Regions from separate parts of the Dietzia sp. KRD202 genome, predicted to be linked through region 1. Evidence: predicted binding sites of a transcription regulator. Region 1 holds the regulator's gene; each other region holds the start of a gene.
The links. Region 1 encodes LexA, which represses DNA repair genes until DNA is damaged. Its sites were predicted from a motif close to CGAACANNTGTTCG; they were not measured.
Positions count from the first base shown of each region.

Region 2: J1M64_RS11645 (CoA transferase subunit A) is a predicted target of LexA. The motif match lies at 1,919-1,932, and genes of this name have one in related genera.
Region 3: J1M64_RS07615 (HNH endonuclease signature motif containing protein) is a predicted target of LexA. The motif match lies at 4,766-4,779, and genes of this name have one in related genera.
Region 4: J1M64_RS04500 (HNH endonuclease signature motif containing protein) is a predicted target of LexA. The motif match lies at 1,027-1,040, and genes of this name have one in related genera.

Region 1 is NZ_JABFAN010000005.1:82,079-87,873, reverse strand. It holds gene dapF (diaminopimelate epimerase) at 76-966, shown strand; gene hflX (GTPase HflX) at 1,020-2,468, shown strand; gene lexA (transcriptional repressor LexA) at 2,508-3,218, opposite strand; gene J1M64_RS01175 (hypothetical protein) at 3,408-3,842, shown strand; gene nrdR (transcriptional regulator NrdR) at 3,954-4,409, shown strand; gene hrpA (ATP-dependent RNA helicase HrpA) at 4,420-5,795, opposite strand, start outside.
Region 2 is NZ_JABFAN010000016.1:203,502-209,296, reverse strand. It holds gene J1M64_RS11655 (malate dehydrogenase) at 1-389, opposite strand, end outside; gene J1M64_RS11650 (3-oxoacid CoA-transferase subunit B) at 504-1,133, opposite strand; gene J1M64_RS11645 (CoA transferase subunit A) at 1,137-1,889, opposite strand; gene pcaD (3-oxoadipate enol-lactonase) at 2,000-2,791, shown strand; gene J1M64_RS11635 (IclR family transcriptional regulator) at 2,827-3,615, shown strand; gene J1M64_RS11630 (acetyl-CoA C-acetyltransferase) at 3,636-4,847, shown strand; gene catC (muconolactone Delta-isomerase) at 4,949-5,230, opposite strand; gene J1M64_RS11620 (muconate/chloromuconate family cycloisomerase) at 5,263-5,795, opposite strand, start outside.
Region 3 is NZ_JABFAN010000011.1:193,209-199,003, reverse strand. It holds gene J1M64_RS07635 (ferredoxin--NADP reductase) at 1-497, shown strand, start outside; gene J1M64_RS07630 (flavodoxin domain-containing protein) at 538-1,056, shown strand; gene dmpG (4-hydroxy-2-oxovalerate aldolase) at 1,117-2,181, opposite strand; gene J1M64_RS07620 (acetaldehyde dehydrogenase (acetylating)) at 2,187-3,104, opposite strand; gene J1M64_RS07615 (HNH endonuclease signature motif containing protein) at 3,194-4,747, opposite strand; gene J1M64_RS07610 (IclR family transcriptional regulator) at 4,861-5,625, shown strand; gene J1M64_RS07605 (2-keto-4-pentenoate hydratase) at 5,622-5,795, opposite strand, start outside.
Region 4 is NZ_JABFAN010000006.1:322,678-328,472, forward strand. It holds gene J1M64_RS04500 (HNH endonuclease signature motif containing protein) at 1-989, opposite strand, end outside; gene J1M64_RS04505 (hypothetical protein) at 1,325-1,528, shown strand; gene J1M64_RS04510 (aconitate hydratase) at 1,809-4,619, shown strand; gene J1M64_RS04515 (enoyl-CoA hydratase-related protein) at 4,891-5,757, shown strand.

The DNA.
Region 1 (5,795 bases):
AGTGGGCGTACCGTCCGGCATCATCCGACATTTCCACGGTGCGGAACGGTCCCCGCCGGCGAGTACGATTTCGCCATGACTTCGACGCGCCAGGCCTCGCAGCCCGACGGTATCGCCTTCCTCAAGGGCCACGGCACCCTCAACGACTTCGTGATCCTCCCGGACGATCAGGCCGACCTGGACCTCGACGTGGACCTCGTACGAGCACTGTGCGATCGGCGTGGCGGAATCGGCGCCGACGGAGTCCTGCGGATCGCGACCGCCGGAGCCCTCGTCGGCCGCGGCGTGCTCGCGACCCTGCCGCCCGGCGTGGACGGTGCGGACTGGTTCATGGACTACCGCAACGCCGATGGTTCCATCGCGGAGATGTGCGGCAACGGGGTCCGGGTCTTCGCCCACGCCCTCGTCGCGACCGGGAGAGCGGAGGCCGGCTCGATCCCGGTGGGCACGCGGTCAGGGGCCCGCCCCGCCGAGGTCCTCTCACACTCGGGTGTTGACGCGGTGGTGCGGGTGGACATGGGGGAGCCGCGTCTGCTGGGCCTGTCCTCGGCGGAGGTCGGTGGCCGGACCTTCGCGGGACTCGCCGTCGACATGGGCAATCCGCACCTCGCCTGTGTGGTCCCCGATCTGGACGCCGCGGGCCTCGCCGGGCTGCCGGTGCAGGAGGCCCCGGTGTATGACCGGGACTTCTTCCCCGACGGCGTCAACGTCGAGATCGCCACCCCGATGGTTGACGGTCGGGTCTCCATGCGGGTCCACGAGCGGGGATCAGGGGAGACCATGTCCTGCGGAACCGGAATCGTCGCGACCGCGGTCGCCGCGCTGGCAGACTCGGGGGAGGCGACGGGCGACGTCGTCGTGGTGGTCCCCGGCGGCGAGGTGGAGGTCTCACTCACCGAGGCCGGGTCCTCGCTCACCGGGCCGTCCACACTCGTCGCCCGCGGTCATTACCACCGTGGTCGGTAGCACACCGTCTCGCACGGGACACCGGGGGGCCCGGTGTGAGAAGATGAACCCGAATGACTACTGATCACACGGCCGCTGACCGGCCGACACGCGACCTCGATCCGTCCATCGGTGATTTCCAGCTCGAGGAGAGATCCTCGATGCGCCGGGTGGCGGGGCTCTCCACCGAACTCCAGGACGTCAACGACGCCGAGTACCGCCAGCTCCGACTCGAACGGGTCGTGCTCGTCGGTGTCTGGACCGAAGGGTCCGCCGCGCAGGCGGACGCCGCGATGGACGAGCTCGCCCAGCTCGCCGAGACCGCGGGATCGGAGGTCTGCGATGCGCTCATCCAGCGCCGCGACAAGCCCGATGCCGCCACATACATCGGGTCGGGCAAGGTCAGCGTCCTCAAGGACGTGATCGCCGCGACCGGCGCGGACACCGTCATCTGCGACGGCGAACTCACCCCTGGACAGTTGCTCGCGCTGGAGAAGGCGGTCAACGTGAAGGTCATCGACCGTACCGCGCTGATCCTCGACATCTTCGCGCAGCACGCCACCAGCCGTGAGGGCAAGGCCCAGGTGACCCTCGCCCAGATGGAGTACATGCTCCCCCGTCTGCGTGGGTGGGGCGAGTCGCTGTCCCGCCAGGCGGGCGGTCGTGCCGGGAGCAACGGCGGCGTCGGCCTCCGTGGCCCGGGTGAGACCAAGATCGAGACCGATCGGCGTCGGATCCGCGAGCGGATGGCCCGTCTGCGCCGGGACATCAAGGGTATGAAGCAGGCCCGGGACACCAAACGGCACCGACGGCGTTCCACTCCGGTGCCATCCATCGCCATCGCCGGATACACGAACGCCGGGAAGTCGAGCCTGCTCAACAGGATCACCGGAGCCGGCGTCCTGGTTCAGAACGCCCTGTTCGCCACACTCGACCCGACCACGCGCAAGGCCGAGTTGCCTGACGGCAGAGCAGTCGTCTTCACGGACACCGTGGGATTCGTCCGACACCTGCCGACCCAGTTGGTCGAGGCGTTCAGGTCCACACTGGAAGAGGTCGTCGACTCCGAGTTGCTCCTCCACGTCGTGGATGGTTCGGATGCCTTCCCGCTCCGCCAGATCGAGGCGGTGCGCAAGGTGATCAACGAGGTGGTCGAGGAGCAGAACGCGGAGCGGCCTCGGGAACTCCTGGTGATCAACAAGATCGACGCCGCGGATCCCGTGGTCCTCACCGAGTTGCACCACGCGCTGCCCGACGCCGTGTTCGTCTCGGCGGTCACCGGGCAGGGTGTCGACGAACTCCTCGAGCGAATCACGCAGATCGTCGCCTCCGGGGACACCGAGGTGACCCTGTCCGTCCCGTACTCCCGCGGGGACGTGGTGTCGCGGGTCCACGCCGAGGGCGCGGTGGTCGAGGAGGAACACACCCAGGACGGAACCCGGCTGGTGGTCCGACTGCCCGCGTCCGTGGCCGGCGAACTGGACGAGTTCGCCGCCCGCGGTCCACATGACGGCGCCGCCTGACCCCTGCGGGGACGGGCGGCGCGTCGTTCGAACCGGGACTCAGAGTTTCCGGAACACTGTCACGACCTTGCCCAGGATCGTCGCGTGCTCGCCCGGAATCGGGCTGAACGACGGATTGTGGGGCAGCAACCAGACTCCGCTCGAGTCGTTCCGGAAAGTCTTGACCGTCGCCTCCCCGTCGATCATGGCGGCGACGATCTCCCCGTTGTCCGCGACGTTCTGCCGCCTGACCACCACGTAGTCGCCATCGCAGATGGCGGCGTCGATCATCGACTCGCCCACGACCTTGAGCATGAACAGATCACCTGAGCCGACGAGGTCCGACGGCAGGGGGAAGATCTCCTCGACGGCTTGCTCCGCGAGGATGGGCCCGCCCGCCGCGATCCGGCCGAGCACGGGGACGTAAACGGGCTCGACCGCTCCGCCCGGACGCTGGGGCTCCGGAGCAGGTGAGCGACGGCCCCGTGACTTCTGCCCCGGGACACCGTGGACGTCGACCGCCCGCGGCTTGTGCGGATCCCGCGTCAGGAAGCCCTTCTTCTCCAGCGTGCGGAGTTGATGCGCCACCGACGACGTGGACTGCAAGCCGACCGCGTCCCCGATCTCCCGGATGCTCGGCGGATAACCACGCTCCTTGACGGTGTCGTGGATGTGGAGCAGAACGCTCTTCTGTCGGTCCGTCAGCGACTCGAAATCGGGCTTCGGCATCTCGTGTGGTCCCTTCGGCGAATGGATGTTCGACGTTGTGATCTGTCTACACCCTAGTGCCAAGGACTGCGGCGCGCCACACAGGTGTTCGAAGAAATTCCTCTGTGAATCGTGACCATGTCGGAGTCGCGTGATACAACTCTAGGGGAGTTCGGATTCGAACAGATGTACTGAGGAACACATACAGGTGTGCGAAGCACCATCGCACACCGTATCGAGTAGGGAGCCACCATGACCGTTGTCGAGCTTCAGTCCCACACACGTCCGGCCGCGCGGTGGACCGAGGTCTGCCCCGACGACCATCGTGGACGGGTCGCGCACCTCGACCGGCCCGGTGACGTGTCGGTGCGGTCCACCCGTGCGCCGCGACGCACCCTGGCCCGACCGGAGGGCAGTCGGCCCGCCGTCACGTCCTCGCGCGCGGAGTATCTCGATCGGCCGCGGATAGCCGCCCGTCCGGCCGCCGTCACGTCGGTCGCCCCGGGTCGCCGTGTGCTCGTGCGCCCGGTCTCCACGGACCGCGTGCGGGCGTGCCACGTCGAGGCACCGGTGTCCACCGGGGTCGTCGACGACGTGCCGGCCTGGGCGCTACTGGCGTGCGGGATCGCATTCGGCGTGATCATGCTTCTCGCAGTGGCCTTCCTCGGTGGACCCGCCTACGCGTGACCGGGCAGCGGGCCTCCTAGAATGGACCGTGGGCGGTGGTCTACCGCCCCCGCGTTTCGTCAGGCACGATCCGGGACGCGTGAACTCCGGTCGACGAAGGGCCCCACGGGAATGTACTGCCCGACATGCCACCACGAGGACTCCCGGGTAATCGACTCACGATCCGTCGACGAGGGTCAGGCGATCCGGCGTCGCCGGGAGTGCCCCCGGTGTGGACACCGGTTCACGACGCTGGAGACGCCTCTGCTGACGGTTCTCAAACGTAACGGGGTGACCGAGGCGTTCAGTCGGGACAAGGTCGTCCGCGGTGTCCGCCGCGCGTGCCAGGGACGATCGGTTGACGAGGACGCTCTGCGTCGCCTCGCCCAACAGGTCGAGGACGCTGTGAGATCCGGCGGTGCGTCCGAGGTTCCCGCCCACGAGATCGGGCTCGCCATCCTGGGCCCTCTGCAGGATCTGGACGAAGTCGCCTACCTGCGGTTCGCGTCCGTGTACAAGCAGTTCAGCTCGGCCGACGACTTCGAACGCGAGATCATCGCCCTCCGGGAGCGCCGCGCGAGCCGCTGACCACGCGGCATCATCGGGACGACCGCGGGGCGAGCGCAGCCGCCACCGCCTTGTCGATCCGCTCTGCCGATACCGGCCGGGCGGTACCAAGCGACTGCGCGAACAGTCCCACCCGGTACTCGGCGAGCATCCACCGCAGGTCCCGGCACGCCCGTGCGCCACCCGGCCGCTGTCGCAGCGCGGCGCACGCCTCCTCGACGATCGACTCGGAGCGGTTCAGCTTCGCCGTGAGTTCGCCGTGCCGGGCGGGTGACTTCTCGGCGAGGTCCAACCGGAGGCCGATTGCCCGTACATGTCGCTCCAGATGTGGAAGCACATCCGAGGGATGGCGCGCGAGGAATCCGCGCCCGACGAGGAAGTCCAGTGAAGGACGGACCTCGTCGGCGACGTCTGCCGGCGCCTCCGCCAGACGGCCCGACACGGACTGGGCGGACATCAGCGCGGGAACCGCCGACGAGATCGCGGACGCCACCGCACCGGGGACCTCCGCCCGCGCAGTGACCTGGAGTTCGTGGAACTCCGCGACCGTGAGAACCGGTGCGCCCTTTCGCCGGGCGATGATCCGCCCACTCGCGGCGAGCGAGGCATCCGACACCAGGGATTCCATCCCGCCGTGCGGGTACTGGGTGAGCGCGAGTCGCTGCTGGACCGGACGGCCGCGCAGAATCGACGCCGCGGAGACCAGGCCTGCCGAGACCAGCGTGAGCACCGCCGACGCCTGAGTGGATCGACGCTCGTCCTCCGTGGCGCACGCCACGAGGTGGATTCCGTCCCCACCGACACGCAGGGCGGGGTAGACGGTCACCTCGACCCCGTCCACCGAGCCGGTGACCGACTGCGGGAGGTCGCCGATGGTATCGGATGTCCACTCCCGGTAGGGCCCCTTGCCGGGTACCAGACGGGCGTTGAGGGTCGCCCGTACCCTGTCCACCAACCGGGTCCTCAACTGCGCGAGATCTGTTCCGGAGGCCACGACCTCGTCCCCGTCGACCACCTCGAAACGCATCCGGAGATGGCCCGGTAGCTGGTTCTGATCGAAGTCACGCGGGTCGACCGTGGTACCGATCCGAGCAGACAGCGCCCGCGCGAGCGCGACGGACAACGGGGCGGACCGGGGCGAGACGTCTCCCGCCAACAGCGACGCGAACTCGGCGGGCGGAGAACACAGTCGACGCAGATACTTGGGCAGCGTGCGGAGCATTTCCGTATAGAGTTCCTCCCGCAGCCCCGGCACCAGCCATTCGAACCCGGCGGTGGTGACCGAGGACAGCTGCGGCAGCGGGATGCGCACCGTGATCCCGTCGGTGGTGACGCCCGGATCGAACGCGTACCGCAGTTCGAAACTCCGCTCTCCCTGACGCCAGAGGGGCGGGAAATCGGCGGCAT
Region 2 (5,795 bases), on a different contig from region 1:
TCGTCGGCGGCGTGGGCGTTGATGGCGCGGCCCTGTTCCCGGAAGATCGCCCCGTTGGCGGTGAGCAGGTCGGCGCGCTCCATCCCCTTGCCGCGCGGCCTGGCGCCCACCAGGAATGCCGCGTTGGCGCCGTCGAACGCGGTGTCCACGTCGTCGGTGATCTCGATCGACTCGACCAGCGGGAGCGCGCAGTCCTCGATCTCCATCGCGACGCCCTCCGCCGCGACCACGGCCGACGGGATGTCGAGCAGACGCAGGCGGACCGGGGTCCCGGGCCCGAACACCAACCCGGAGGCGAGACGGAACAGCAACGAGTAGGCGATCTTTCCGGCGGCGCCGGTGACGGTCACGGTGGCCGGGGTGGCGGTGACCGGGGTGGAGGTGCTCATGTGGGGCGGACCTTCCGGGGACGACGACGGGGTCGGTTCCCACAGTAGTGAGAAACCGACCCCGCCTCCCGCCTCCGCGGGCGGTGTACACCTGACGTCCACCCGAGGGTCGACTCAGGCGTGGATCTCGGCGCCCGTCTTCCGGCGGACCTCGTCGATCGTCACGTCCGGCGCCAGTTCGACGAGCCGGAACCCCTCCGGCGCGATGTCGAGGACGCAGAGGTCGGTGACGACCCGCTGGACGCAGCCCTTGCCCGTGTACGGGAGCGTGTTCTCCTGCATGAGCTTGAGGTCGCCCTTGCGGGTGACGTGGTCCATCATCACGATCACGCGGTCGGCGCCGTGGACGAGGTCCATCGCACCGCCCATGCCCTTGACCATGGCGCCGGGGACCATCCAGTTGGACAGGTCGCCGGACTGCGAGACCTGCATAGCGCCGAGGACGGCGACGTCGACGTGGCCGCCGCGGATCATGGCGAAGGACTCCGACGACGAGAAGAACGCCGCCCCCGCCTCGGCGGTGATGGTCTCCTTGCCGGCGTTGATCATCTCGGGGTCGAGCTCGTCGTCCGTCGGGTACGGCCCGACGCCGAGGATGCCGTTCTCCGAGTGGAGGGTCACCTGCACACTCTCGGGAAGATAGCCGGGGATGAGGGTGGGCATACCGATACCGAGGTTGACGTACTGGCCGTCGGTGAAATCCGCGGCGATGCGGGCCGCCATCTGCTCGTGGGTCCAGCTCATGGCTCAGGCCTCCCTGGTGGTGCGGATCTCGACGCCGGTCTCCTGGCGGCCGACCTCGACGATCCGTTGGACGAAGATGCCGGGGATGTGGACGTTGGCCGGGTCGATCCCGCCCGGCTCGACGACCTCCTCGGCCTGCACGATCGTGATCCGACCGGCCATGGCCACGTCCGGGTTGAAGTTGCGGGCCGTCCCACGGAACTGCAGGTTGCCCATGGTGTCGGCCCTGTGGGCGTGGACCAGGGCGAAGTCGGTGACGATCCCGCGCTCGAGGACGTACTGTTCGCCGTCGAAGACCCGGACCTCCTTGGGCTCGGACGCCTTGGCGACGCCCCCCTCGCCGTCGTAGCGCAGCGGCAGGCCCCCGTCGGCGACCATCGTGCCGACGCCGGCCGGGGTGTAGAAGGCGGGGATGCCGGCGCCTCCGGCCCGCATGCGCTCGGCGAGCGTGCCCTGCGGCGTGAGCTCCACCTCGAGCTCGCCGGAGAGGTACTGGCGGGCGAACTCCTTGTTGGCGCCGACATACGAGGCCGTGGTCCGGGTGATCCGGTGCGATTCCAGAAGCTTGCCCAGGCCGAAACCGTCGGTGCCGCAGTTGTTGCTCACCGTGCTCAGGTCGGTGGCGCCCTGCTCGAGGAGCGCGTCGATGAGGACGGCGGGGATGCCGACCAGACCGAACCCGCCCACGGCCAGGGAGGCACCGTCGGGGATGTCCGCGACCGCGTCCGCGGCCGACGAGAAGATCTTGTTGGTCATGTCACACACCATAGCCCGTGTTCGCATCTTGTACAACTGTTCGCCCTTCGCACGATCTCCGCGTATCGTGGTCCCGAACCGGAAACCAGACGCACGAGAGGACCGACACCATGCCCGCCACCCTGTCCCACGAGGTCAGCGGACCCCGGTCCGCCGACACCCCCGTCCTCGTCCTCCTCGGATCACTCGGGTCCGACCGTTCGATGTGGGACGCGCAGGTCCGGGACCTGTCCCGCGACCACACCGTGGTCGCGGTGGACCACCGGGGCCACGGCACGTCCGAGGTCGTCCCCGGCCCCTGCACGATCGCCGACCTGGCCGCCGACGTTCTGGCCCTGCTCGACTCGATCGACGTGGACCGGTTCCACGTGGCCGGACTCTCGCTCGGTGGCGCGGTGGCCCAGTGGCTCGCCGTCCACGAGCCCACCCGCGTGCTCTCCACCGCCCTCCTGTGCACCGCCGCGAAGTTCGGTGAACCGTCCGGCTGGGCCGATCGCGCCACCGCGGTCCGCGAGGGCGGGACGGCCGCGGTCGCCGACGCCGTCGTCGCACGGTGGATCACCGCCGCGCGGGCCGAGGCCGAGCCCGAGCTGGTCGCCGGGCTCCGCGAGATGGTCCTGGGCACCCCGGCCGAGGGATACGCCTCCTGCTGCGACGCGCTGGCCGGCTGGGACATCCGCGCCGAGCTGGGTCGGATCTCCTGCCCCACCCTCGTGCTCGCGGGGGACGAGGACCCCTCCACTCCCCCGGAGGTACTGCGCGAGATCGCCGACGGGGTGCCCGGAGCGGACTTCGTCGTCGTCTCCCCGGCGGCCCACGTGCCCACCGTCGAGATCCCTGACCGCATCACCGACGTGCTCCGCCGACACCTCGACGCCGCACGAAACACGGGCGCGGCGTGACCCGCCCCGACGTGGTGTCGACCCCGGCCGGGTCCGTGGACGACGGCGGCGACCGCCCGGCCTCCCCCGACTTCGTCCAGTCGCTCGCGCGCGGCCTGGCGGTCATCCGGGCATTCGACGCCCGCCAGCCACGCCAGACCCTCAGTGACGTCGCGCGCAACACCGGACTGACCCGGGCGACCGCCCGCCGCTTCCTCCACACCCTCGTCGAACTGGGCTACGTGGACACGGCCGACTCGGTCTTCTGGCTCACCCCCCGGGTCCTCGACCTCGGGTACAGCTACCTGTCGGCGCTCCCGCTGACCGATCTCGCCCAACCGCACCTGGAGAAGCTCAGCTCGCGACTCGGCGAATCCTCGTCCGTGGCGGTGCTCGACGGCCCCGACATCGTCTACGTGGGGCGCGTCCAGGTGCGTCGCATCATGACCATCGGCATCACCATCGGAACCCGGTTCCCCGCCTACGCCACGTCGATGGGGCGGGTCCTGCTCGCCTCGCTCCCCGCCGAGGACCTCGACGCCTACCTCGCCGCGACGGACCTGCGGGCGCTCACCCCCCACGGCCTCGCCGACGAGTCAGCGCTCCGCGCGGAGCTGGCGCGGGTGGCCGAGCGCGGGTGGTGCGTCGTCGACCAGGAACTCGAGCCCGGCCTGCGCTCGGTGGCCGCACCGGTCCACGACCGCCACGGCGCGGTCAGCGCGGCCCTCAACGTCTCCACCCACGCCGCCCGCTACTCCCCCGACCAGCTCACAGGCGAGGTCATCCCCGAACTGCTGGCCACCGCCCGCGCACTGTCGGCCGACCTCGCCATCGTCAACCGCTGAACCCGAACTGAGGAAAATCCATGCGTGACGTCGTCATCTGCCAACCCCTGCGCACCCCCGTGGGACGCTTCGGCGGGGTGTTCCGCGACCTGGACGCGAACACCCTGGCCACCGGCCTGCTCACCGCCCTCGTCGAACGCACCGGCCTGACCGGAGCCGACGTCGACGACGTGGTGCTGGGACAGGGCTCCCCGAACGGCGAGGGACCCGCCATCGGCCGCATCGCCGCACTCGACTCCCCCCTGGGGATCGACGTGCCGGGCCTGCAACTCGACCGGCGTTGCGGCTCCGGACTCCAGGCGATCATCACCGGCGCACTCCAGGTCGCCTCCGGCGGCATGGACCTCGTGGTCGCCGGCGGCGTCGAGTCGATGAGCCAGGTGGAGTTCTACGCCTCCCCGAGCCCCCGCTGGGGCATCCGCGGGGACGGGATCTCGCTGGTCGACCGTCTCGGCCGGGCCCGCACCACCGTCGGCGGACGCTCGCACATCATCGACGGCGGGATGATCGAGACCGCCGAGAACCTCCGTCGTGAGTACGGCATCAGCCGGGACGAGCAGGACCGGTTGGCCGTGCAGTCCCACCAGCGGGCCGTGGCGGCGCAGGAGTCCGGGGCGTTCGCCGAGGAGATCGTCCCGGTGACCGTTCCGCAGCGCAAGGGTGAGGACCTCGTCGTCGACACCGACGAGCATCCCCGTGCCGACAGTTCCGTCGAGGCGCTGGCACGCCTGCGGCCCATCATGGGCCGCACCGACCCGGAGGCCACCGTGACCGCCGGGAACGCCTCCGGCCAGAACGACGGTGCCGCGATGTGCGTCGTCACCACCGCGGACAGGGCCGCCGCCCTCGGACTGACCCCGCTGGTCCGCCTCGCCTCGTGGGCCGTCGCGGGCGTGGCACCGGAGACGATGGGCATCGGGCCGGTCCCCGCCACCGCCAAGGCGCTCGACCGACTCGGCCTCACGCTCGCCGACATGGATGTCATCGAGCTCAACGAGGCGTTCGCCGCGCAGGCCCTGTCCGTGATGCGCGAGTGGGACATCGACCCCACCTCCGAGCACCTCAACCCGCACGGCTCCGGCATCTCCCTGGGCCACCCCGTCGGCGCCACCGGGGCGCGCATGCTCGCCACCCTGTCGCGCGAGATGGTGCGCCGCGATGCGCACTGGGGCCTGGAGACCATGTGCATCGGAGGCGGCCAGGGGCTCGCGGCGGTGTTCGAGCGCGTCTGACCGGCCACCAGCCGCGCCACGAGACCGCCCGCCCCTTTCGGGGCGGGCGGTCTCGTGGTCTCCCGCGGGACGGGAGTGCCCGGGAGGTCAGCCCGACGCGATCACTCGATTCGCGACGGGTGCCGTGTCAGGGCCATGACCTCGATGTCCATGTACGGGAACAGCGGCAGCCCCTGGAGGATCTCGTGCAGTTCGTCGCCGGACTCGACATCGAAGATGCTGATGTTCGAGTACCGGCCCACGATGCGCCACAGCTCCCGCCACGTGCCGGAGCGCTGCAGCTCCTGGCTGTAGGCCTTCTCACGGGCCAGGGTGTCGGCGCGGACCTCGGGGTCCAGGTCATTGGGGATGTTGACGTCCATGCGGACGTGGAACAGTGCCATCGTCGGGCGCTCCTTCTCGTGTGGTGCCGCGGTCAGCGGCGGGTGAACTTGTCGACGGCGTCGTGGTCGAGCTCGACGCCCAGCCCGGGCCCGGACGGCAGGTGGACCCGGCCGGCCTCGTAACGGATCGGGGTGGTCACGTAGGTCTCGGCGAGCAGCAGCGGCCCGAAGAGCTCCGAGCCGTAGTTGAAGCCGGGCTCGGCGCACGCGAGATGCAGTGAGGCGACGGTCCCGATCGGCCCCTCGAGCGACGTGGCGGCGTGGCAGGCGATACCGGCGGTGCGCGCGATCGCCACGACCTCCTTGCCCCGGGTCAGTCCACCGAGCTTGGTGGTCTTGACGGCGATCACGCCGGCGGCATCGCGGCGCGCCACCTCGAGGGCGTCGTGCGGGGACTGGACCGACTCGTCGGCCATGATCTGCACCGGCAGGGAGCGGTTGAGCTCGGCCAGCACCTCGATCTGCTCGGTGGGGGTCGGCTGCTCGATCAGCTCGATACCGGCCTCCACCAGCGCGGGCAGGTGCACGTTGGCGGTGAACCGGTCCCAGCGTGCGTTGATGTCCA
Region 3 (5,795 bases), on a different contig from region 1:
TCCCCACCGCGGAGATGATCGGCAACCTGCTCCAGCCCGTCGCGACCAAGCGACACTCCTACATCTGCGGTCCGGCGCCGTTCATGGAGACCGTCAAGGACGGGCTCCGCCGCTCGGGCGCCGACATGCACCTCATCCACACCGAGGTGTTCTCCTCGATCGAGGGCGACCCGTTCGCCGAGATCGTCATCGACGAGTCGGCCGACGAGGACGGCGCAGGCCCGGCGACCGCGATCGTCGAACTCGACGACGAGGTCCACGAGGTCTCCTGGCCCCGCAAGACCCCGCTCCTCGACGTCCTGCTCTCCAAGGGGATCAAGGCACCGTTCTCCTGCCGGAAGGGCGAGTGCTCGGCGTGCGCCTGCATCCTCAAGTCCGGCGAGGTCGAGATGATGCACAACGGGATCCTCGACCCCGAGGAAGTGGAAGAGGGATACGTCCTGAGCTGCCAACTCCTCCCCAAGACCGACCGCGTCGAGGTGTCGTACTCCGAGTGAGCCCGCTCGGAATCGAGCCGGGGCTGGCAGACTCGGTGGCGTGACCAGCCCCGTCGTCGCCTTCACCTCCAGGTACGGCTCCACCCGGCGCTACGCCACCGCGCTCGGGAGGCGACTCGGCACGCCCGCGGTCGAGCTCGCCGACCTCGCCCCCGCATCCGACGCCGACCCGCTGATCCTGCTCGCGCCCGTCTACGCGACCCGGATCCTCGGGCGACGTCGGATCATCCGGGCGATCCGCTCGGCTCCCGGGAGGGTCGCCCTCGTCGTCGTCGCGATCTCCCCCGCGGACGACCCCGGGCGCGGCTCCCTCTCAGCCCGCCTGATCACCGCCACCGGCCGGGCCGTCACCACCTTCCACGTCCGAGGGGATCTCGACCCCGCCCGGCTCAACTGGGTCGACCGCACCCTCATGGCCGCGCTCCGCCGCCAGTTGCGCAGGACCCCCGACACGCCCGCCGCGCGGATGCTGTTGTCCGGCGAGCCCCTGCACTTCGTCGACGAGACGGCCCTCGACCCGGTCGTGGCCTGGGCGGACGGCGGCGACACCGCCCCCTGAACCGCCAGCAGCCGCGCATTCCGGGGGTCATCCGGGGCGCGCGGCTGCAGGCCGGGAGGATCAGGCGTTCGCACGCTCCTTCTGGATCTCCAGCGCGATGTCGATGAGCTGGTCCTCCTGGCCGCCCACGAGTCGACGCTCACCGGCGCGGAGGAGGATCTCCGAGGCCGGCACGTCGTACCGCTGCGCGTGGCCCTCGGCGTGCTTCATGAAAGACGAGTAGCAGCCGGCGTAGCCGAGCATCATGGCCTGGCGGTCGACGACGCACTCGCTCGGCATGAGCGGACGCACCACGTCCTCCGCGGCGTCGGCGATCTTGAAGAAGTCGACGCCGGTGGTGATGCCGAGCTTGTCGCACACGCCGACCAGTGCCTCGACGGGCGTGTTGCCCGCGCCGGCGCCGAACCGACGGGTGGAGCCGTCGATTTGCTGGGCGCCCGCGCGGATGGCCATGATGGAGTTGCCCACGCCGATGTCGAGGTTCTCGTGGCCGTGGAAGCCGACCTGGGCGTCGTCACCGAGCTCGGCGACGAGAGCCGAGACGCGGTCGGAGACCTGGTCCATCACCAGGGCGCCGGCGGAGTCGACGATGTAGACGCACTGGCAGCCGGCGTCGGCCATGATCCGCGCCTGCCCCGCCAGCACCTCGGGCGGCTGGGTGTGCGCCATCATGAGGAAGCCGACGGTCTCCAGGCCGAGGTCGCGCGCGTACCCGAAGTGCTGGATGGAGACGTCGGCCTCCGTGCAGTGGGTGGCCACGCGGCAGATCGACCCGCCGTTGTCCCGGGCCTGGAGGATGTCGTCCTTGATACCCAGGCCGGGCAGCGTGAGGAACGCGATCTTGGCCTGCTTTGCGGTCTCGGCCGCGACCTTGATGAGGTCCTGGTCGTACGACTTGGCGAAGCCGTAGTTGAAGGAGGCGCCGCCGAGGCCGTCGCCGTGGGTGACCTCGATGACCGGGACGCCGGCGCCGTCGAGCGCGGCGACGACGTTGCGAACGTCCTCGACGGAGAACTGGTGCCGCTTGTGGTGCGAACCGTCGCGGAGCGAGGAGTCGGTGATGCGGATGTCGAGCTCGGCGCTATAGGCGCGGGCGTGGGCGTTGTGCGGGTTGGTCGTATCCATGTCTGTCACACTCCGAGCTTGGTCTTGGCGATATCCTCGCCGACCTTGGTGGCGGCGGCGGTCATGATGTCGAGGTTGCCGGCGTACGGCGGCAGGAAGTCTCCGGCGCCCTCGACCTCGACGAAGATCGCGACGCGGGCCATACCGCCGGTGATCTCGGTGGGAGGGTCGAACTGCGGCTCCTGGAGTAGGCGGTAACCCGGCACGTACTCCTGGATCTCCTTCTCCCGCGTGCGGATGGCGGTGGTGATGAGGTCGTGGTCCGCATCCTCGGGGATGGCGCAGAAGATCGTGTCGCGCATGATCATCGGCGGCTCGGCCGGGTTGAGGATGATGATGGCCTTGCCGCGCTTGGCGCCGCCGACCTGCTCGATCGCCAACTTGGTGGTCTCGGTGAACTCGTCGATGTTGGCGCGGGTGCCCGGGCCGGCCGACTCGGAGGACACGGAGGCGACGATCTCGGCGTATACCACGGGCACAACCGAGGACACGGCGTGGACCATCGGGATGGTGGCCTGGCCGCCGCAGGTGACCATGTTGTGGTTGGGGGCGTCGACGTGCTCGTGGAGGTTCGCCGGCGGGATGACCATCGGGCCGACCGCGGCCGGGGTGAGGTCGATGGCGATGATGCCGGCCTCTTCGTACTTGGGCGCGTAGGCCTTGTGCACGTACGCGCTGGTGGCCTCGAACAGCAGGTCGGGCTTCTCGCCACCGGCCTCGATGGAGGTGAGCAGTTCGTCGGCGCCGCCCGCCATGCAGGTGAGGCCGTGGTCGGCGGCGCGCTTCATGCCCTCGGACTCGGCGTCGATGCCGATCATCCATTTGGGCTCGATGTACTCGCTGCGCTCGAGCTTGTACATGAGGTCGGCTCCGATGTTGCCGGACCCCACGATCGCGGCGGTGAGCTTGGTCTTGTCTGTCATGACGGAAGTGTCGCGCGGGCGGGCTCGCGGGACAACAGGTTGTGCCACTCAGTGAAATCGCGGCACTCCAGGGCGGTGCACGCCGGCACTCAGGCCGGCCGTGCGCGCGCCCGGGCCGCGCCCGGAGGGTTCGTGAGGTGACCGTCTGCGCTGATGAGCCGGTCGGCGAAGGCGTTCCACTCGCGTTCCCGTATGGCGTCGCGCGCACGGGCCAAGGGGCCCTTGGGTCTGGTGCGGTGTTGGTGTCCGGTGTCGGTGTCGGTGAGGATGATCAGTTCGCCGAGTGGGCCGGGCCTGTAGGCGTTGGTCCCGAACGTCTTCTCCCGGTGGTGTTTCCGACACAGGCAGACGAGGTTCCACTCGGTGGTCGGCCCGCCGAGTTCGGGATCCTTCGTGTTGAACGCGATCACATGGTCCACGTCACAGTCCTCCGCGGGAACCGAACACCCCGGATGTCGGCAGGTGCCGTCGCGCATGCGGATGCGCTCCGCCATCGCGGGGGTGATCAGGTAGCGCAGGGCGTGTTCCGGGGAGTCGAGCACGCCGGGGGCGGGGTCGACGAGTTCGAACCGCACGCGTGCGTCGGCGCCCTCCAGCAACTGCTGGCACAACCAGGAGTAACTGCTGTATGCGCCGTGCACGAATTCCACGCGGTTGGGCAGCCCCTGCGCGGCCGCGGCGATCACGCTCACCCGGATCGGCCGGCCGGCTGCGGCGGCGTTACCGAGCGACGGCCTGGGCATGTCCGCACCCACGGTGACCTCACCCAGCTCGATCGATCCGTCGTCCCCCGGGCCGGAGTCCGTCCCGCCGGCGTCGGCGGGCGCCGGGGCCGGGGCGGGCGCCGGGGCGTACACGGCGAGGGAGGCGAGAGCGTCGGCACGCAGCTGATCCAGCGTGCCGGGCACCCCGTCTCCGGAGGCAGCGCGGGCGTCGGTCTCGATACGTCCCCGCAGCAACTCCGCATCGGCCAGAGGCAGCTTCGCCCACATCGAGGCCATCCCGTCCCGGCCCGACCGGAACCGGACCGTACGCGTGAGCGCCGCCCGGGCCCGGGCATCCTCGGCGCCCTCCGGGTCGAGCCGGCCGACGGCCTCATCGATCCGGCCGTCCACCGAATTGCGAGTCGGCCGGTCACCGCCGTCCAGGTCGTCGACGATGCCCGCCACGACCTCGTCCTCCACGTCCGAGACGATCGAGTCGGGCACCTCGGCCAGCTTGCAGGCGATGTCGATGGCGAGCTGCTCGGGAACGACCCCGCGCTCCACCGAGGCCCGCAGTCGCGCGAGCCGCGAATGGATCTGGACCCCGGCGGTGACCAGACGCGCGGCGTGCCAGCACGTGAGCTGACAGGCCGCCACGAGATGGTCACGAGCCCTGGATTGCGGGTCCAACCGTGCGTATGCCGAACGTGCACGAGCACCGCTCCCGGCGACCCCTTCGGTGCGGTCGACGCCCGTGCCGACCTCATCCGCCCGGGACATCTGCTCGACCAGGGCCGCTGCCGCCTCCAGCCGGGTCGCACCTGCCCGGTTCTGCGCCAGGGTCGCGGCCCGTGCCGCCTCGCTCACCTCCGTCGAGTCGAGCCCGCCCAGGGATTCCGGAACCGCGAACAGTGACTTCGTCGTCGACAATTCCCCCACCCCCCTCGCGCTCGATTTAGAACTTGTGTTCGACAGTACGGCACTGCAGGCGTTAGCGCAAGCGTTCGATCCGCCCGGCCTCCGGTGTCCGACCCGCGCGCTACACTCACCGCATGACCGAGCCCCCCTCTTCTCCCGTCGACCGCGCCTTCGAGGTGCTACGCGTGACGGCGGGCGGGACAGGGATGACGCTCAGTGAGATCGCGCGCGAGACCGGGCTGGCCAAGTCCACGACGCTGCGCCTCCTGGCCGCGCTCGAGCGCAACGACGCGGTGACGAGGATCGGGCAGCGCTACCGGCTGGGGCCGTTGGTGCACGAGCTGGACCCGATCCCGGTCTCGCCGGCGTACGAGCGGATCCGCCGGGTGCTCACACCGTTTCTCGCGCACCTCTTCGAGGCCACGCGCGCGACCGTTCACCTGGCCACCCTGCACGGCGACGAGGTGGTCTACCTCAACAAGTTGCACGGGCCGCGGCCGATCCCGTCGCCGTCGCGGATCGGCGGCGGCCTGCCGGCGTACTGCACAGGGGTGGGAAAGGCGATGCTGGCGTTCGACGAGGCAGCGGCCGAGCGCGTGGCGCAGGAGCCGTTGGTCGAGTGGACGGACACCACTGTGACCTCCCCCGACGCCCTGGCGGTGGAGCTCGCCGAGATACGACGGAGGAGACGCGCGATCGACCGCGCCGAGCTCACGCCCGGCCTGTACTGCGTGGCGGCGCCGGTGTTCGACGACGACGACGAGGAGCGCGCAGGCGGGACGCGGGCCGTCGCCGCGTTGTCCGCCAGCGCGGCGGACGAGAGCGCGCTGGCCCGGCTCGAGCCGCTGGTCACCCGCGTCGCCGCGGCGGCCGGTCGCGCGCTGGCCGCGGACGGTTAGCGGAAGTCCATGGTGACGTCGCCAAGCCCGGCGAACTCGGCGCGGAAGCTGTCGCCCGGGGCGGCGTCCATCGCGCGGATCGCGGTGCCCGGCAGGATCACGTCACCCTTGCGCAGACGGACACCGAACTTGGCGACCGTCGACGCGAGCCACCCGACCGAGTTGAGCGG
Region 4 (5,795 bases), on a different contig from region 1:
TTGCCGGTGGCGATGACGGTGACCTTCGGCCGCAACGCCACCCCGGCACCAGGCGCGCCGGGCTGACCGGGCCGACCGGCGCGACCAGCGGCGCCAGCTAGGCCGGCGTCGCCGCACACCAGGGACATCAGGGCGTCGGCGCGCCGCTCGGCGATCGAGTAGTCCTCGACCTCGCCAGCGGCCGCGCGATCGCCCGCGTTGGCGGTGTCGGCGTTGGCGGTGTCGGCTTGGGTGCTGGCGGCGGCTTGGGCGTCGGCGTACTTGTGGTCTTTCACGCGCTGGTCGAGGGCCTCGGCCAGGACGGCGGCTTCCTCGGTGGCCAGGATCGCCGACACGCTCGACATGCCATCGACGCCCTTGTGCAGGCGTACCCCGCGGGTGCGGGCGGCTTCTTGTCGGCGCAGGCGGATCCCGTTCGAGTCGTAGCGGGCGATGATCGCATCGACGTTGCCGCGGATGGCTTTCTCACCCAACCGCACCCCGCCCTCGATCGCGGCGAGATACTCCTCGACGACCCGCCGCTGCACCGCCTCGAGCACATCGACGTGGACGGTGGCCATCTGCGAGGCCAGTATCTTCGCGGCCTGCAGATCCAGCCGCCCCTGCGCCATCGCGGACAGGATCTCCGGATACCGCAAGTGCAGATCGACAGCGAAAGTGATCATCCGTTCGGCCCGGCCCGTCGAGATCGCCATCGCCGACACCACGTACCCGGCCGCGACATCGATCGGATCGAGCACCGCATGACCGGGCCGACACTCACCGCTGCCCGCCCCGGACTCCTCCCGGCGTTGGCATTCGACAAATAGCTCGTAACAGGCCACGAACCGGCGCGCCGCCGCGCGATTCTCCCCCATCCACCCCTCACGCGCCGCCGCCCGAAACTCAGACAGTGCAGTGGGCGCCGTGGAGCCGGCGCCGCCACCAGACGAGGACGAGTCACCGGACGGGGACGGGCCGCCGGCCGCGCGGTCTGCGTTGCCGCCCATGTGCCCACCCCCTGAGTGTCCGGCTGCTGCCTGGTATCGAATCTGTGTTCTATGATACGCACGCACATTCGAACAGGCAAGGGTCGAATCGATACATATCGCCACCCGAGGCCCACCCCTTTCGGCTAGAGCAGAAGACACCAGCCAACAGGGTGGACTCGTCGCAACGAGGCCGCCTCACGCTGCATGATCACCCTCTGAAGGACCGACCACAACAGCCTCGGGACCCGCGACGATGCCAGCGAGACGATCTTTCGTTGCCACCGCCCCTGGCGCCGTCCGCGAGAGGCTGCTAGAGGTGGAGACACACGCCCCTGCGCCAGGAGGAGGACGAGATGATCGCCGAGGACCGTATCGACCCGGACGAGTACACGCCGGGCCCGGATTCAGTCACCGCACCCGAGGAGTACGAGCCCGAGGTGACCGTCGAGGACCCCTTCCGTGAGGCGAATCCGGCCGACGTCGCCGAACAGGCCATCGAGCTGCCCGCCGACGACGGCGACGGAGAAGCGCAGGGTGACGACGACGAGGTCGCCTGACCCCGCGCGATCAGCGAGCCTCCCCAGGCGAGGGGCCGATTGGATCCGACGACGACGAAGTCAGCGCCTGAGTTCGGATTGCCTGAGCAGGGGCAGCCGAACCGGCCCCCGCCGGCGGATACACCCCTGACCTTCTGTCCGCACGTGTCCTTTTCGAGCCGCGGCCCGGGTACACGTGACGCCTTATAACTTCCTGCCAACGGGAGTAGGGTCGGCATCAACGCCGGTGATCCTCGTCACTAGCACGGGCCGCACCGGCACCTCTACGGAAGGGCCGGTCATGAGTGTCAACAGCTTCGATTCGAGGGATTCGCTGACCGTCGGGGGCGTGGACTACGAGGTCTACAGACTCGATCAGGTCTCCACCGCGGTCCCGCTCCCCTACAGCCTCAAGGTCCTGCTGGAGAATCTCCTGCGCAACGAGGACGGCCGCGTGGTGACGGCCGAGCAGGTCGAGGCACTGCGGGAGTGGACTCCTCAGTCCCCGCCGGAGCGGGAGATCCAGTACACGCCCGCCCGGGTGCTGATGCAGGACTTCACCGGGGTGCCGTGCGTGGTCGATCTGGTCGCGATGCGCGATGCGATCACCGACCTCGGCGGCGATCCCAAAAAGATCAATCCGCTCATCCCCGGCGAGCTCGTGATCGATCACTCGATCATCGCGGACGTCTTCGGCCGCCCGGATGCGTTCGAGGTCAATGCCGAGCTGGAGTTCGGCCGCAACCAGGAGCGCTACCAGCTGCTCCGGTGGGCGCAGGAGTCGTTCGCCGACTTCGTGGTGGTCCCGCCGAACACCGGCATCTGCCACCAGGTCAACCTCGAATACCTGTCCCGGGTCGTCTTCACGCGCGAGGGGACCGACGGTATGACCCAGGCCTACCCGGACACTCTCGTCGGGACCGACTCCCACACACCGATGGTCAACGGCCTCGGCGTGCTGGGCTGGGGCGTCGGCGGCATCGAGGCGGAGGCCGCGTTGCTTGGCCAGCCGATGAGCATGCTGATCCCGCAGGTCATCGGGCTCAAGCTGACCGGCGAGTTGCGGGAGGGCACCACTGCCACCGATCTCGTCCTCACCGTGGCGGAACTGTTGCGCCAGACCGGCGTGGTGGGCAAGTTCGTGGAGTTCTTCGGCCCGGGCGTCGCCGCGGTCCCGCTGGCCAACAGGGCCACGCTGGGCAACATGAGCCCCGAATTCGGTTCGACCTGCGCCATCTTCCCCGTCGACGACGAGACTCTCGACTACCTGCGGCTGACCGGTCGGTCTGAGCAGCAGATCGAGCTGGTCGAGGTCTATGCCAAGGAGCAGGGCCTGTGGCACGACCCGGACAACCCTGCCGAGTACAGCGAGGTCATCGAGCTGGACCTGGGGACGGTGGTGCCCTCGATCGCCGGACCCAAGCGACCGCAGGACCGCATCGCGCTGGGTGATGCGCCGGCCGTGGTGCTGGGCAATCTCGACGAGGAGAAGAACCGGTCGGAGAAGGACGACGGGAGCCTGGATGACGCCTCGGCGGACTCCTTCCCCGCCAGCGATCCGGTCTCCCCCGGTTCCAGTACGGCGAAGAACGAGCCTCCCCGCCACTACTCCGAGGAGCAGCTGACCGCCAACGCCAGGCTCGGGTGGCCGAGCGATCCGGCGGAGATCATGCTCGACGGCGACGAGTCGCCGGTGATCTTCGACCACGCGGACGTGGTCATCGCGGCGATCACCTCGTGCACCAACACGTCCAACCCCTCGGTGATGATCGGTGCGGCGCTGCTGGCCAAGAAGGCCGTCGAGCGGGGTCTGAAGCCCAAGCCGTGGGTCAAGACGACGTTGGCCCCCGGGTCTCGGGTCGTCACCGACTACTACGACCGGTCCGGCCTCACCCCGTACCTGGAGGAGCTCGGGTTCGATCTGGTCGGCTACGGCTGCACGACGTGTATCGGCAACTCCGGGCCGCTGACCCCGGCGGTGAGCAAGGCGGTCAATGACAAGGACCTCAACGTCGCCGCGGTCCTGTCGGGCAACCGCAACTTCGAGGGCCGCATCCACCCCGAGGTCAAGATGAACTTCCTGGCGTCCCCGCCGCTGGTCATCGCCTATTCGCTGGCCGGGACGATGCGCAAGAACCTTCTTGAGGACCCGCTCGGAACGGGCTCTGATGGCGAGCCGGTCTACCTCCGTGATGTGTGGCCCAGCTCGGCGGAGATCAAGGAGGTCGTGGACGCCAATCTCGAGGCAGACATGTTCACCAAGGGCTACGCCGACGTCTTCGACGGGGACGACAACTGGCGCGGCATGGACGTGCCGGGGGGTGACAAGTTCGACTGGACCGAGGACTCCACCTACATCCGCCGGCCGCCGTACTTCGACGGAATGGCGGTCGACCCCGAGCCGATGCGGGACATCACCGACGCCCGCGTCCTGGCGCTGCTGGGCGATTCTGTGACCACGGACCACATCTCACCGGCCGGGGCGATCAAGCCCAGTTCGCCCGCGGGCGAGTACCTGCAGCAGCAGGGGGTCGAGCCGGCGGACTTCAATTCGTACGGGTCGAGGCGCGGCAATCACGAGGTGATGATCCGTGGCACGTTCGCCAACGTCCGGCTGCGGAATCTGTTGGCGCCCGGCACCGAGGGCGGGGTCACCACCCATTTCCCCAGCGGTGAGCAGACCAGCATCTATGACGCCTCGAACCGCTACGCCGAGGAGGGCGTGCCGTTGGTGGTGATCGCCGGGGCCGAGTACGGGTCCGGGTCGTCGCGGGACTGGGCGGCCAAGGGTACGTCCCTGCTGGGGGTACGGGCGGTGATCGCGCAGTCGTACGAGCGGATCCACCGCTCGAACCTCATCGGGATGGGCGTCCTGCCCCTGCAGTTCCCCGAGGGCGAGTCCGCCGAGAGTCTCGGCCTCAAGGGCGACGAGTTGTTCTCCATCACCGGGCTCGAGGGCCGGGACAGCGTTCCGGAGGAGGTGACGGTCCGGGCCGGCGAGGGCGACTCGGCGGTCGAGTTCACGGCGAAGGTCCGCATCGACACCCCGGCGGAGGAGGCGTACTACGAGCACGGCGGCATCCTGCCGTACATGCTCCGGCAGATGCTCTGATCCCACGCCCCACCCCACGCCCCGCGACCCAGCCCACCGTCGCGAAGAGCGTTACGCGCACGTTCTGCGAGAGGCAGGTGCGCGGAACGCTCTTCGCGTTGGGGCCGCCCCGGCACCGGAAGTCTCGACGACAACGACCACGACGACGACGAGGTAAGCACCTGCCGACGCCTCGCAGCTGCAGGGAGAGCCGAACCGGCCCACGCCACCCGCGACGAGATGTGGTCGATCCGGCCGGCGCCGCTGCTCGGCGCAGGTAACGTCCGACACCATGCAGCCCTCGCCGGATCAGGCTTCCGAGACCCCGCCCGACCAGCCCGAGGTCATCCTTGATCGCCACGGCGAGATCGCCGTTATCCGGCTCAATCGTCCGACCAAGCTCAACGCGGCGACGTACGAGAACCTGACGGACATCATCACCGCGTTGGACAACTGCGATGCGGACGACGATGTGCGTGCCGTGGTCCTCACCGGCACGGGCCGGGCGTTCTGCGCGGGGGCCGACATCTCGGGCGGGGGCGACACGTTCGCGGCTGATCCCGATGCCGACACCGGCGAGGCCCCGCCGGACACCGGCGGTCAGGTCGCGCTGCGCATCTTCCGCATGACCAAGCCGGTCATCTCGGCGATCAACGGGTCGGCCGCGGGCGTCGGGGTGACCATGACCCTGCCGACGGACGTGCGCATCGCCGCGGACACCGCCAAGTTCGGGTTCGTGTTCACGCGCCGGGGTCTGGTGCCGGAGGCGTGCTCGACGTGGTTTCTGCCCCGCATCGTGGGCATCTCCACCGCGATCGAGTGGGCTGTGGGCGGCAAGACGATCCTCGCCGCCGAGGCCCTGGAGCGAGGGCTGGTGAGCGAGGTGCTCCCGGCCGACGAGGTCCTCCCGCGCGCCATCGAGGTCGCGCGCGAGATGACGCGGGGCACGTCGCCGGTGTCGGCCGCACTGACCCGCCAGCTGATGTGGCGCATGCTCGGTGCACCCGATCCCGAGGTGGCCCACCGCGCCGAGTCGATCGGCATCTACACCCGCGGCAAGTCCGCCGATGTGCGCGCCGGCGTCACCGCGTTCCTCGCCAAGAAGGAGCCGGAGTTCCCGGACCGCGTGTCCGACGGGCTGCCCGACCTCTTCTCCTGACCCCGGCCGCTCTCGGGCCCCACAACCGATAGGACCCC